DNA from 2 places in the Mycetocola sp. TRD_SC_2 genome. Region 1 is predicted to be linked to the other one. Evidence: predicted binding sites of a transcription regulator. Region 1 holds the regulator's gene; the other holds the start of a gene.
What was found. The regulator LexA, encoded in region 1, represses DNA repair genes until DNA is damaged. The targets are predictions, from matches to a motif close to TCGAACANNTGTTCGA.
Positions count from the first base shown of each region.

Region 2: a site for LexA is predicted at 3,186-3,201, ahead of ACWA1Q_RS02535 (HNH endonuclease signature motif containing protein). Genes of this name have one in related genera too.

Region 1 is NZ_CM143954.1:1,084,523-1,092,112, forward strand. It holds gene miaB (tRNA (N6-isopentenyl adenosine(37)-C2)-methylthiotransferase MiaB) at 1-739, shown strand, start outside; gene miaA (tRNA (adenosine(37)-N6)-dimethylallyltransferase MiaA) at 760-1,674, shown strand; gene dapF (diaminopimelate epimerase) at 1,684-2,565, shown strand; gene ACWA1Q_RS05155 (class I SAM-dependent methyltransferase) at 2,568-3,182, opposite strand; gene hflX (GTPase HflX) at 3,224-4,756, shown strand; gene lexA (transcriptional repressor LexA) at 5,045-5,782, opposite strand; gene ACWA1Q_RS05170 (LysM peptidoglycan-binding domain-containing protein) at 6,074-6,496, shown strand; gene ACWA1Q_RS05175 (histidinol-phosphate transaminase) at 6,548-7,590, shown strand, end outside.
Region 2 is NZ_CM143954.1:512,372-519,961, reverse strand. It holds gene ACWA1Q_RS02550 (ice-binding family protein) at 1-1,169, shown strand, start outside; gene ACWA1Q_RS02545 (MFS transporter) at 1,325-2,704, shown strand; gene ACWA1Q_RS02540 (hypothetical protein) at 2,746-3,123, opposite strand; gene ACWA1Q_RS02535 (HNH endonuclease signature motif containing protein) at 3,232-4,716, shown strand; gene ACWA1Q_RS02530 (histidine phosphatase family protein) at 4,807-5,367, opposite strand; gene ACWA1Q_RS02525 (histidine phosphatase family protein) at 5,364-5,981, opposite strand; gene ACWA1Q_RS02520 (ABC transporter ATP-binding protein) at 5,993-7,081, opposite strand; gene ACWA1Q_RS02515 (ABC transporter permease) at 7,122-7,590, opposite strand, start outside.

The DNA of each region.
Region 1 (7,590 bases):
CTCCGACCGCATCCTCAAGGCCATGCGTCGCTCCTACCGCAGCGAGAAGTTCCTCGGCATCCTCGACCGGGTCCGTGAACGGATGCCGCACGCGGCGATCTCGACCGACATCATCGTCGGGTTCCCCGGCGAGACCGAAGAAGACTTCCAGGAGACGCTGCGCGTCGTCGAAGCGAGCCGCTTCGCCACCGCGTTTACCTTCCAGTACTCGATCCGCCCTGGCACTCCCGCGGCCACGATGCCCGACCAGATCCCAAAGGCGGTCGTGCAGGAACGGTACGAACGGCTGACCGCCCTGCAGGACCGGATCAGTCTCGAAGAGAACCAGGGCGTCGTCGGCCGTGAGGTCAATCTGCTCGTCGCCGTCGGCGAGGGCAAGAAGGATGCGGCCACCCACCGGATGTCCGGTCGCGCCGAGGACTCCCGGCTCGTGCACTTCGACGTTCCCGCCGGTTCCGAGATCCCGCGCCCCGGCGACGTCGTCACCGTGCGCGTCAGCCAGGCTGCACCGTTCTATCTCATTGCAGACACGACGGATGGCGCGCCACTGCGCGTGCGCCGGACGACCGCCGGCGACGCGTGGGACTGGGCGCAAGCCGAGTCCTGCGGTGTGCCCGCCGCCCCGTCTTCGACGCCCGGCCGGGTGTCGCTCGGGCTGCCGTCCCTGCGGGTCGGCCCGCCGGCATCCGTCGCTGGAGCAACCACCCCGATCTACGACCAACTGGACGGTCAGCGCTGAACCCGTCAGCCGGTGCCGAGGTGATCTGCATCATCGGCCCCACCGGCACGGGAAAATCCGAGCTCTCGCTCACCCTCGCCGAGCGGCTGGCGCGAGCAGGGCGCCCGGCCGAGATCGTCAACGCCGACGCGATGCAGTTGTATCGCGGAATGGACATCGGTACCGCGAAACTCGCCCAGGAGGAACGCCGCGGGATCCCGCACCACATGCTCGACGTACTCGATGTCGCGACCGAGTCGACCGTCGCCGCCTACCAGGCGGATGCCCGGGCAGCGGTCGAGGAGGTCCTTGCGCGGGGTGCCACCCCGATCCTCGTCGGAGGCAGCGGGCTGTACGTCGCAAGCGTGATCTACGACTTCCAGTTTCCGGCATCCGACAAGGCGGTTCGCGCGCGGCTCGAAGCCGAGCTGGAATCCGACGGGGCGGCTGAGCTGTACCGCCGTCTCGCCGCCCTGGATGCGGACGTCGCGTCACGGATCGGATCGCAGAACACGCGCAGGCTCGTGCGCGCCCTCGAGGTCGCAGAGTTGACGGGGTCGCCGGTCGCCGGGATGCTGCCAGAGGCGCCGGTGTACTGGCGGCCGACACGCATCCTCGGGCTGCGTGCGCCCAGGGACGAGCTCGTCGCCCGGCTCGACGAGCGTGTGCTGCGCATGTGGAGCGGCGGACTCCTCGACGAAGTCCGTGCACTCATACCGGAGGGCATCGAACGCGGGGTGACCGCATCCCGTGCGATCGGGTATGCGCAGGCGCTGCGGCAGCTCGCCGGGGCCGCGACCGAGGCCGAAGCCATCGACGAAACCCAGCAGCTGACGCGGAGGTACGCGCGCAGGCAGATGAGCTGGTTCCGGCGCTATGCCGATATCGTCTGGCTCGACTACGACGCGGCAGACCTCGGGGACGCCGCTGAGGCATCCGTCTCCCGCGAACCCTAGACTCGAGCCATGGCATTCACGCTCCCGTTCACCAAAGGCCACGGCACCGGCAACGACTTCGTTCTCTACGCGGACCCGGATGGCACGATGCCGCTGAGCGCAGAGCAGATTACCGCGATTTGCGACCGGCACTTCGGAGTCGGCGCTGACGGCGTCATCCGCGCTGTCCGTTCACGGAACCTCGACGCGGGTGCCGCCGCACTCGCCGAGGATGAGAACGCCGAGTGGTTCATGGATTACCACAATGCCGACGGGTCGATCGCGGAGATGTGCGGCAACGGCATCCGTGTCTTTGTCCGCTACCTGCTGGACCAGGGCCTCGTCGAACTCGAGTCGGGCGACACCCTCGCCATCGGCACGCGGGCCGGCGTGCGCGACGTGCAGCGGTCGACGAACGGATTCCAGGTCGATCTCGGACGCTGGATGCTCGACGGGGGAGAACCGCTTGTGCGCGCCAAGGAGCTCAAGGTCGCCCGACCCGGACTCGGCATCAATGTGGGCAACCCGCACGTCGTCGTCGCCCTCGCCGACGAAAGCGAACTTGCGTCGGCCGACCTCAGTTACGTTCCCCGGATCGAGCCGGAACCCATCGATGGTGCCAATGTCGAGTTCGTTGTGCCGCACGACCCGCTCGTGACCGACGGAATCGGCCGCATCACGATGCGCGTGCACGAGCGTGGCAGCGGTGAAACGCTGTCTTGCGGAACGGGAGTCGCGGCCGCCGCCCTGGCGACACGGCACTGGGCGGGTTCAGCAGCGCCGAACGCATGGCGCGTCGACGTGCCCGGAGGAACCCTCGGGGTGCGGATGTTCGCTACTCAGGATGGAGAGCACGTCGGGCTCAGCGGCGCCGCCGAACTCGTCTACACCGGGACGCTCGAGCTGGGCTGAGGTCAGTCCGCGTGCCGGGAGGCACGCAGGACGCGGTAGCCCTTGCTGATCGCCTCGCGCGTCACGTCGAGGTCGCTGCCGAACTGCTCCTGCAGCCAGCGCTGCAGGCTGTCTGCGCCGAGGTTCTTCTGCACGACGAGCCACGCGTCCGAACCCGGGGTGAGTCGGGGCAGCCAGTGCTCGAGCATCTCGTGCAGGGCCTGCTTGCCGATCCTGATCGGCGGGTTCGACCAGATGGAGTCGAACTGGAGATCCGCGGGAACCTGGTCGGGAAGCACCGCCTTGACGTTGGTCAGTCCCAGTTTCTCGGCGTTCATCCGGACGAGCTCGAGCGAACGTTCGTTGACGTCGACGGCCCACACCGTGGCATCCGGTGATGCGAAAGCGATGGTGAATGCGATCGGACCCCAGCCGCAGCCGAGGTCAAGAATGTTGCCCGTTGCGGGCGGACGCGGCGTCTCGCTGAGGAGTACCTGGGTGCCCTGGTCGATCCGGGCCGGGCTGAAGATGCCATTGGCGGTCGTCAGTTCTCGAGCCTCGCCCGCGAGGTGCACCGTGACGGTCCGCAGCTTGAGCTCGGTTCCGGGCACGCCGGTGAAGTAGTGTTCGCTGGCCATACCCGAACGTTACTCGACCGCACGCGTTAGGGTTAACTCTGATGACATCTCAGAACGACACCCCAGACCTCACCGAAGGCGACGACGCCGTGGCCCGCGTGCTCAAGAACGCTGAGACGCGTGCGTCCGGCTATGCACTCTTCGGCGCGGGCAGGGCCGAAGCGCTCGACGCCGAAACCGGCGCCCGCGACGACGGCGACCATGATGGCGAGCAGTTCGACCGGGAAGACCGCCAGGCACTGCGCCGCGTTCGCGGTCTCTCGACAGAGCTTGAGGACGTCACCGAGGTCGAGTACCGGCAGTTGCGGATCGAGAACGTCGTTCTCATCGGCATCTACTCGCAGGGTTCCCTGCAGGATGCGGAAAACTCGATTCGCGAACTGGCCGCCCTGGCCGAGACCGCCGGTGCCGTCGTCCTCGACGGTATGCTGCAGCGCCGTCCGACGCCGGACCCGAGCACCTACCTCGGCAAGGGCAAGGCCGAGGAGCTCCGCGGCATTGTGGCCGCGCTCGGCGCAGATACCGTCATCGCCGACACCGAACTCGCACCCAGCCAGCGTCGTGCGCTCGAGGACGTCGTCAAGGTGAAGGTCATCGACCGCACCGCCGTGATCCTCGACATCTTCAGCCAGCACGCGAAGAGCCGTGAGGGCAAGGCGCAGGTCGAACTCGCGCAGCTCGAGTACCTGCTGCCGCGGCTCCGCGGCTGGGGTGACTCGATGTCCCGCCAGGCCGGTGGCCAGGTCGGTGGCGCCGGGGCTGGTATGGGTTCACGTGGTCCAGGTGAAACGAAGATCGAGCTCGACCGCCGCCGCATCCACACCCGGATGTCGAAGCTGCGCAAGCAGATCAAGGGTTACGGCCCCGCGCGTGAAGCAAAGCGCGCCAACCGGCACCGCTTCGAAGTGCCGTCCGTCGCGATCGCCGGATACACCAACGCCGGCAAGTCGAGTTTGCTCAACCGGATCACGAAGGCCGGTGTGCTCGTCGAAAACTCCCTGTTCGCCACCCTGGACGCGACGGTTCGCCGCACCCAGACCGAAGATGGTCGGCTCTACACGATCTCCGACACCGTCGGTTTCGTGCGCAACCTGCCGCACCAGCTCGTCGAAGCGTTCCGGTCGACCCTCGAAGAAGTCGCCGAATCGGATGTCATCGTGCACGTCGTCGACGGATCGCACCCCGATCCCGCGGCCCAGCTGATGACCGTGCGCGACGTCATCGGCGATGTCGGTGCCCGTGACATCCCAGAGCTCGTTGTCTTCAACAAGAGCGACCTCGTCAGCGATGACGACCGCCTGCTGTTGCGCGGCCTCGAGCCGAGCGCGATTTTCGCCTCTGCCCGCACGGGTGAGGGGATCGACGAGATCCTCACCGCGCTCGGGAACCTTCTGCCGAGTCCGTCGATCGAACTCGACCTCCTGGTGCCGTACGACCGCGGAGACGTCATTTCCATGCTGCACCGCCGTGGCCGGGTCGATCACCTCGACTACCTCGAGGAGGGCACCCACGTGCGTGCGATGGCATCCGAGGAGCTCGCCGCGCAGGTCGCGGAGTTCGCCCGCCAGGCCTGACACCTCCGGGGCTTTCGTCCCGCTTCACTCGGTCGGTTTCGGCTGTTCGCTAAGCTGCTCGGTCACTCTTGGTCGAAACTTGGGGCCCGTTGCAGCCGTTTTCGACCGAGCGCGGACTTCATCGGGCGGTGCGCCCCGGTTCTCGAAACCGAGTCGCTCGTAAAACGCGAGCGTCTCGTTCAGGTCGCGGCTGGGAAGAATCGGAACGGCGCGCTCGGACATGCCGAACACGATAGACCCGCCGGAGACGCACCGGAATGGCCGCTTCCACCGGTCGCGGGAGCGCCGCTAAACCGCGCGGAGAACCGCCACGATCTTGCCGAGCACGTCGGCCTCGTCGCCCAGAATCGGCTCGAAGCTCGAGTTGCGGGGGAGCAGCCAGGTGTGACCGTCGCGCTGGCGGAACACCTTCACGGTCGCTTCGCCATCGAGCATCGCGGCGACGATGTCACCGTTCTCGGCGGTCTGCTGCTGCCGGACGACAACCCAGTCGCCATCGCAAATGGCGGCATCGATCATCGACTCGCCGGAGACCTTGAGCATGAACAGGTCGCCCTTACCGACGAGCTGCCGGGGGAGCGGGAACACTTCTTCGACCTGCTGGTCTGCCGTGATCGGAACACCGGCGGCGATCCGGCCGACGAGCGGGACCATGGCGGCGTCGCCAACGGGCGTCTGATTCTCGAAGTCGGTTTCGGCTGACTGCGACGGCAGGTCGATGAGGATCTCGAGTGCGCGCGGCCGGTTCGGGTCGCGGCGGAGGTACCCGCTGAGTTCGAGCTGGTTGAGCTGGTGCGTGACGCTCGACAGCGAGGCGAGGCCGACGGCGTCACCGATCTCGCGCATGCTCGGCGGGTAACCCCGGGAGGTCACGGACCGCTGGATCACGTCGAGGATCGCCAGCTGCTTCTCACTCAGGCTCTTGCGGCGGCGCGTCGTTGGCTTCTCAGCGAGCACGCGCTTGGGTTTCGCAGAAGCTGCAGCACTCCCGGTCGTCGCAGCGGCATCCCTCTTGTTGAGCGTCATGTCACTCCCGTCTGGCGGGCGGGGCCGGCCAATGTCAGTGGTCGCTGGTTGAGTTTCAACCAGTAGTCAAACCCTAGCTTCGGTGCCGACTCGCAACAAACATTTGTTCGAGTGTGTCGAGACTATTTTCGATAAAAGTCCGAATACGGGGTTGAATGTTCGAACAATCGAATATATATTCGGAACACAGCTTCGTATCCGGCTCCCCCGACCGGGAGCCGGATACGAATACTCCGAAGCACCGCACCGCATCGCAACAGCACCGCATCGTCAGCACGCAGGAGGCACACCATGAGCACAGCAGTCATCACACCGATCCGCCCGGCACTTCCGTCCCGATCGGCAGCGATGCGACCGACGCCCGTCGCTCCCTCTCGCCAGCCCGAGACACAGCCGCAGCAAGCGGGCAAGCTGCGTCTCACCCGTCGTGGGCGAGTGGTCTTCACCTCTCTCGCGGCTGCGCCCCTCGTGGCGATCGCCGCCTGGCTCGGCGTCAACGCCCTGCCTGCTGTCGCAACCTCCAGTTCGAGCACCGTCGTGTTCGAGTACGAGACCATCGAGCCCGGCCAATCACTTTGGCAGCTCGCAGCAACCGTTGCACCCGAGTCAGACCCCCGCGACGTCATCGCGGACATCATGCGTCTCAACCAGCTCGAGACCTCCACGGTTTCTCCCGGCCAGCGCATCGCGATCCCGGAGCAGTACGCGAACTGAGCCATCACGGCGGCGGGCAGAAGCCCTGCCGGCCGCCGGTAAACTTGCCGGGTGAGTTCTCTCGAGTCCCTGCCCATCCGCGACGACCTTCGCGGCAAGACGCCCTACGGGGCTCCCCAGAAGAGCGTGCCGGTCGCGCTCAACGTGAACGAGAACACCCACGCGATCCCCGAAGAAGTGGCTCGCGACATCGTCACCTCGCTGGCGACTGCGGTGCTCGGGGCCAACCGGTACCCCGACCGTGAGTTCAGCACGCTCCGCGACAGCCTCGCGGGCTACCTCGGGCACGGGCTCACCCGGGAGAACATCTGGGCGGCCAACGGATCGAATGAAGTCCTCCAGCAGGTCCTCCAGGCGTTCGGCGGTCCTGGTCGCTCCCTTCTCGGCTTCGTACCGACGTATTCCATGTACTCGCTGCTCGCATCGGGAACCGGCACGACCTGGATCGGTGCCGAACGCGACCCCGAGTACGAACTCTCACCGGCAACAGCGGCCGCTGCCGTCGCCGAGGCACAACCGGACATCGTGTTCCTGTGCTCCCCGAACAACCCGACGGGCACTCCTCTCTCCCTCGAGACGATCGCCGCTGTTTACGACGCAACAGACGGAATCGTCGTGGTCGACGAGGCGTACGTGGAGTTCGCGCCCCACGACATCCCGAGCGCCCTGACCCTACTGCCCGGGCGGGACCGCCTGCTCGTCTCGCGCACCATGAGCAAGGCATTCGCGTTCGCGGGCGTCCGGGTCGGCTACCTCGCCGCGGACCCGGCGGTGACGGATGCTCTCCGTCTCGTCCGCCTGCCCTACCACCTCTCCGCGCTGACGCAGGCAGCAGCGACCGCGGCTTTATCGCACAGCGCAGCCATGCTCGCCATGGTCGACGACATCCGCGTGCAGAGGGACCGAATCAGCGCGGGTCTCACCGAGCTCGGATTCCACCCGTACCGCAGCCACAGCAACTTCGTTCTGTTCGGGGGAGTGGAGAACCCGCACGCCCTGTTCGAGGCGTTGCTGGAGCGCGGCATCCTGATTCGCGACATCGGCCTGCCCGGGTCATTGCGTGTGACGGCCGGAACCGAGGCGGAGACGACCGC
Region 2 (7,590 bases), 570 kb from region 1:
ACACAACTATTGACGGGCCGGTTGGACTCGGCTCCGCAGCAACGTTCGGAGTGCTGAGCGCATCAACCGTGACGAACACCGGGCCCACCGTCATCGAAGGCGATGTCGGCGTAAGCCCAGGAACAGCAATCGTCGGATTCCCACCCGGAATCTACGGTGGCGTCCTGCACTCCGCCGACGCCGAGGCCGCACAGGCGCAGAGCGACCTGACAACCGCGTACAACGTGGCCGCCAGCCTGACCCCCACCACGACCGGGGTCGGCGAACTCGCCGGTCTGTCGCTCACGCCCGGCGTCTACTCCGGCGGCGAGCTTGCACTGAACGGCGAGCTCACCCTGGCTGGCACCGCCGAATCGGTATGGGTCTTCCAGGCAGCAAGCACTCTGATCGCAGGATCCAGTTCGCGCATCACCCTGACCGGTGGAGCGAGCGCCTGCAACGTCTTCTGGCAGGTCGGTAGCTCAGCGACCCTCGGCAGCGACGCCCAGTTCGTCGGAACGGTCATGGCGCAGGCATCCATCACCGCTGTCACCGGTGCCGACATCACCGGCCGCCTGCTCGCAGACACGGGAGCGGTGACGCTCGACACGAACGTCATCACCGCGCCAGTCGGATGCGACACCGGAACCACCGAGGTCTCGACCAGTCCCACAATCACGTCGGATGCTCCGACCGACGCGACGGTCGGTGAGGAATACTCCTTCACCGTCACCTCCGAGGGGACGCCCACTGTGACGTACGCGGTCTCTTCGGGAGAACTCCCTGAGGGCCTGGAGCTCGACGGTGCGACCGGCGTGATTTCCGGCGTCCCGACGACCGCAGGGTCGTCCACGTTCGCGATCACCGCGAGCAATGGGACATCCCCGGCTGCGACCAGCACCTACACACTGGACACCGCGGCTGCACCGGTTGTTCCGCCCGTGGTTCCGGAGGCTCCTGTCGTGCCGCCGGCCGTACCCGCGGTTCCGCCGGTCGTACCTGCAGCGCCCGACGTTCCGGAAGCACCAGCAGCTCCTGTGACACCCGGGACCCCGGTCGACAGCGACCTGCCTGCAACCGGAGCTGAGCTCACCGTGCCGCTGCTCGGGCTCGGCGCTCTGCTGCTCGCGCTCGGTGGTCTGACCCTCGTTCTGCGGCGGGCGCACAACGCTCGCGCGACCCAGGGATAGTCGGCTCAGCCCCGCCTGATCATCCACTGCGGACGAGAACACCGGCACGCCGGGTGTTCTCGTCCGTTTCGGGTGTTTAGGCGCCCGCCAGCGGACCGCACGCTGCCGGCGAACAACTGATGACGGATGTCGCAGGCAGTGGGTACCCTGAGCACGTGAACTCAGAGCCCACCTCCTCTGCTGACAACGACGTCCTCGCGGGCGGCGCGGAAGCATCCGCTGTTCCACCGCATTGGAAGCGGAACGTCACCCTGTTTTTGAGCGGACAGACGATCTCGCTCTTCGGGTCGATGATCGTGCAGTACGCGGTGATGTGGTACATCACATTCGCAACCCAGTCCGGGCTGGCGATTGCCCTGTATGCGCTCGCTGCGTTCCTGCCGCAGGGCATTGTGTCGATTTTTGGTGGGGTCGTTGCGGACAGGATGAACCGGCGTGTGCTCGTCATCATCGCCGATACCTCGATAGCCGCGATAACCCTTGTGCTCGCCCTGGCAATGGCGAACGGCATCACGGATCTGTGGGTGATTCTGCTTGCGGTTGGAGCGCGCTCGATCGGCGCCGGGTTCCAGACGCCGGCGGTGTCGGCGATGATCCCGCAGATCGTGCCCGCCGACCAACTGATGCGAGTGAACGGCGTGTTCGGGTCGATCCAGTCCGCGATGGCGCTGCTCGCACCTGCCGCTGCCGGCGCCGTGTTCGGGCTGTTCGGGATTGTGCCCGTGTTCTTCATCGATGTCGTGACCGCGGTGATCGGCGTCGGATTCCTGCTGTTCGTCAGCGTGCCGACACTCGCCTCCATTGCGTCGAAGACGACGACCTATAGCGAGGACCTGGTCGGCGGATTCCGCTACATCTGGTCGCACAAGGTTGTGCGGTGGCTGCTCGGAGTTTTCGCGATCATCTTCCTGCTGACAGTGGCGCCGTCGTTCATCACGCCGCTGCTCATCGCGCGGACCTTCGGCACCGAGGTCTGGATGGTGACCGTGCTCGAGATCGCCTTCAGCGTCGGCATGACCCTCGGAGGTGTTCTGGTTGCGACTGTGCTGGCGAAGCGGGGGCGCATTTCGCTTATCCTGTTCTCGACGTTCGGCTTTGCCGTGTTCACCATTGCGCTCGGGCTCGCACCGAACCTCTGGGTGTTCTACGGATTCATGTTCGGGTTCGGGCTTCTCGTGCCACTGTTCTCGGCGCCGTTCATGACGCTCGTTCAAGAGACGGTGAAGCCCGAGATGCACGGCCGGGTGTTCAGTTACGTCGGCATCGTGATGGCGATGGCCACACCGATTGGGATGACGGTGTTCGGTCCCCTCGCGGATGTCATCAGTGTGCAGCTGCTACTCGTCATCGCTGGAATCGTGACGATCCTGGTGATGGTCGTGGCTGTGCTGTTGCCATCCGGGCGTGCGGCGATGGCGGCGGCCCGGGAGCAGAAGCCGCTGGAGGCCGACGGTGTTGCGCCGGGTGGCGGTGGCAAGCCGGACGCGGGCGCTGGCGTTGGTACCGTCGGCGTCAAGGACAGCGAGTCACTGTAGCTGTAGCCGCAGCCGTAGCCGTAGCTACGGCGCGGGTCCACTCAGTTCAGCGCGATGAGCAGACAGAGGCCCGCGAGCACAATGCACACCGGCGTCATGAGGTTGCGCTCGGGTTTGCTCCGCGAGATGCCGTTCATAATGATGCCCAGCGCGAAGTACGCGGTCAGGATCCAGATGCCGACCTGCGAGATGGCATCCGGGAAGATATTGGTGACTCCGGCCCGCTCAAGGATCACCACCATGAAGACGGCGTAGAGCACGATCGAGACCATGCTGCCCATTCGGAGGTTCCGCGGGAGCACATCGTGCTGCCCGCCCCAGGCGAAGCGGCCGAGCGGGCGACCGCCGATCAGGAGCGACTGGAAGACGGCCAGCGCGAGAAGGATCAGGCAGGCGAGCACGGCCGCAGCGAGAGTCATGGTTGCACTGTAGCGGGGCAGGGTGTCTGGGCAACTTCTCGACCAAGAAACTTATCCACAGATCGAACAAACCTTCGAATGTCGTTGACTTTTTGCTAAAATGGGAGCATGACTCAGATCCTCGATCGGCTCCCCGCGATGGTGACGCAGTTGCGTTCCAGCCTCGGTCTTCCGATTGACCCGGCTGGTGCGGGCACCGGCCTGAGCGAGGCTGAACTGGTGGGCCGGCTTTCGAGCGACGAGGTCGAGCGATTCACCGAGAGGGCGGCGGAGGTCATGAAGCTCGGTGAAGCACTGGTGGCGTTGGGCGCCGGCCAGATTGCCAAGCTGTCGGATCGCGAGCTCGGGTATTCCGGTCTCGCACAGCGTCGCGGCATGCGCACTCCTGAAGCCCTGGTTCAGTCGATCACCGGTTCCACTCGGGGCGAAGCGATGAAGCAAGTGCGGGTGGGTACCGCCGTGGGAGAGGCCGAAGCGGCCGATCGGATGCGACGCGACAACGAACAGCGCGAAGCGATGGGCGAAGAGACCGCTCTGCTTCCGGTTGAGGTGCCGTGGCACTCACCGCTCTCGATGGCGGTGTCGAGGGGAGAACTTTCCACAACCGCGGCAAGTTGCATTGCCCGCGGGCTCGGGGAACCGAACGAGAACATACCGCCCGACACGCTACGGGCGGCTGCGGAGCGACTACTGCCTCTGGCAGCGACAACCGACGCCGACGAATTGGCACGCCTGGCTCGCGAGGAACGAAACCTCATCGACGTGGCCGGTATCGGCGAGCGCGAACAGCAGTTGCGCGACCAACGCAGTCTGCGCATGATGCGACGGGATGCCACGGGCATGCGTGGCGTACAGATCCGGCTCGATCCAGAGAACGAGGCGATCTTCGCCGGCATCATCGACACGGTCACCAGTCCTCGCACCGGCGGGCCACGGTTCGTGCATCCCGACGATGTTGCGGCAGCCGATGCTCTCGTCGCCGACAATCGGACAACCGAACAAATCGCCCTCGACAACCTCATCCAGCTGATGCAACTCGGGGTTCAAGCAGACCCCGACACCGTTTTCACACGAGTCCAGCCCGAAGTGCGGATCGTGGTGAGAGCCGAGGAACTCCCCACACCGGACGGTGACGGGAACGTCGAAGGTATGGGGATGATCGAGTACTCGCGGGAGATCGTCTCCGGAGCCACCGTCGAACGCACGATGTGCCACGCCGGCATCATGGGAGTGCTCATGGGTCCGGGAAACTCGGTCTTCGAAGCCACGACCCTCATGCGGTTGTTCAACCGCCGACAGCGACGAGCAATGGCGGCGCGAGACGGCGGCTGCATGTTTCCCGGGTGCGACAGACCGGTCTCGTGGACCGAAGCACACCACATCAACCATTGGGAACACTCGAAAAAGACCGAGACAAAAGACGGCGTCCTCTTATGTCGACATCATCATCTCCTGATGCACAACAACGGGTGGGCGATCGTGCGGCGAGATACCGAGTACTTCCTCATACCGCCACCGAGCATCGACCTGGAGCAAAAAGAGATTCTGCTCCAGAGCAAGTCGCCACTCATGAGAGCTCGACTGCGGGCCTGATCCCGATGTCGAAGTTGGCGCTCGGATCGTGATGGCGCAGCGCGCTTCGCAGCCCGCTACTCGATCACCGACGAGTGTTGCGAAGGCCAGTCAGCGGGAGGCGGCCGGGACCGCGGCTGAAACGATCTCCCAGCCACCGGCATCCGTTTGCGACAACACGATCATGGTCGCGTTCGCGAGGCCCTGGATGTCGGTGCCGGTCAGCGCGAAGACGGTGGCGCGGATGAAGGCACCGTGCGACACCAGAAGGAGGTTGCCGGGGTGCTGTGCGATGAGCTTCTCGACGACAGCGGCTCCCCTGCTACGGACGACCTCGAGCGGCTCGGCATCGGGGAAGATCCGGTCCGCCCATTTGGCCTCGATGTCCGCTGCGGTTGCTCCGTCCGCCTCGCCGAAGCTGCGCTCGATGAGGTCGTCTTCGATGCCACCGAACGGTATCCCGGATCCCTCGCTGATCGCCCGCGCCGTGTCCGCCGCACGTGAGAGGGGCGACGAAAACACGAGCGCCCAGTCGTCGGGCGAGAAGGTCTCGGCGAGCGCACGCACCTGCTCGAACCCCGTCTCGTTGAGCGGGATGTCGGCACGACCCTGCAGGCGCTTGGCCAGATTCCAGTCGGTCTCACCGTGGCGCACGAGGGCAATTGTCGTCATAAATCCACCGTAGCCGAGGCCCTCTGAGGGATGCCTGTACTCGCCGTTGTAGGACCCACCTCACCCGAGCGCGGCGACGGGAACAGCGCTTTCGCCTGCGACCATTCCCCCGCCCGGTACTCGAGCACCGTCGCCGAACCGTTGACCACCCGGGCAAAAGGCTGGCCGGTCAATACCGACATCGTCGCCCTCAGCAACGCCCCATGGGACACCAGCACCAGGTCGCCGTCGTATTGCTCGAGAAGCGATTCGATAGCCACTCGCCCCCGTTGAGCAAGACGGAACAGAGATTCACTGCCGGGGAACTCACCATCTGGCCAGCGTTCGTTCACTTCGTCAACTGGACGGCCCTCGGCACGGCCATACGCTCGTTCGGTGAGACCCTCAACGGGCTCGACCACACGCAACCCGGCCACGGACGACAGCAGCGACGCCGTCTCGACCGCTCGCACCAATGGCGAACTCACCACCACCTCCCATGACCCAGCAGCCAAGTCACGCCCGAGCTGACGCGCCTGCAGCCGACCAATTTCATTGAGCGGCACATCCGTCGAGCCCTGGATGCGACGCTGCCGGTTCCAGTCCGTCTCACCGTGACGCACGAACGCGACCAACCTGCTCCCGGTCATGACGACTCCACCAGCAGTTCGGCCGAAACACCCACCGGCGTCGGGTAGAACAGCGCCCGCCGAATGGTGATTCCGAGCCGCTCCCCCACCAATGGCCGACGACCAACGATCCGACAGCGCACCGGAGTGCCGTTCCAGTCGACAACGACATCGTTCCCGCTGCGACCGAACAGCGACGACGTGACCGTCACCGTCGCGTTGCCCCATTCCCCGGCAACCAGATCCACATCCTCGGGCAATACGGCGATGGTTCCCGCTCCGGTCGCACCAACCGGAGCGTCGAGCTCATCGAGATCGACCGCACACGGATGCCCACTGGCCACGAAGCCATCGTTCGTCAGTTCACCATCGAAGAGCGTGGCATCCGACAGAAATCGAGCGATCGACGCGTGCGCCGGACGCGACACGAGATCGGGTGGTGTGCCGACCTGCTGGATCCGCCCGCCGTCGAGCACGACCACCCGGTCGGCGAGCGCAAGGGCTTCCTCCCGATCATGCGTGACATGCACAACCGTGAGCCCGATCGACCGGGTCAGGGTCTGCAGTTCGAGACGCAGGGCATCCCGCAACGGTTCATCGAGAGCAGAAAGAGCCTCGTCGAGCAGCAGCACCCGCGGCTTGCCGACGATCGCCCTCGCCAGGGCGACCCGCTGCCGCTGCCCGCCAGACAGCATCGCGGGGTTGCGCTTCTCGTAGCCAGACAGCCCCACGAGCGCGAGCACCTCGTCGACGCGTTTCGCCCTCTCTGCCCGACCGACCCCTGCCAGCTTGAGCGGGTACCCGATATTGCGGGCAACATCCCAGTGCGGCCAGATCGCGTGTTGCTGGAACACCATGCCGAGTTCCCGTTTTTCGGGCGGCACCAGTGAGTTCCCCGATGCCATCACGGCACCATCGATTCGAATGCTTCCCGTCGTCGGCGCCAGGAAGCCGGCGATCGCGCGCAGCAGGGTGGTTTTGCCCGAGCCGGACGGCCCGACCAGGGCGACGAACTCTCCATCGGCGATGTGGAGGTCGATGTCGGCGAGGCCGACAGTGCCGTCCGGGTAGGTCAGGCCAAGGGAGTCGAGAGATACGGATGCCACGGGGCGCCTTTCGGTTACGGGTTCAAGGTAAGAGGGAGGGTCAGCGTTGCTGTCTGGCAGCGAGGCCGAGGCCCGCCAGCCCAACGATGGTGATGACGAGGGACAGAGCGGATGCCGCGTTGTACGCCCCCGCCTGCTGCAGGCTGAAGATGTTCACACCGAGGGTCTGCGACCCAGGTGACAGCAGCAGAACAGAAATGGTGAGTTCGCGGACGGCGGTGAGCATGACGAGCACCCCGCCGGCTAGCGCGGCAGGAACCGCCATTCGCCAGGAAATGTCGAACAGTGCGCGCAGGCGCGATGCCCCCGAAATCCGCGCCGCCTCCTCCGCCGTGAGCGGAGTCGCGGCGAGCGGAGCGGCTACCGACTGCACGACAAGCGCTGTGAACGACATCACGTAGGCACAGAGGATCAGCCACGGCGTGTTGAAGAGACCGATCGACGGAGCGATGATGAGCCAGCCGACGGCGATCACGAGCCCGGGGATCGCCTGCGGCACCATTGCGAGC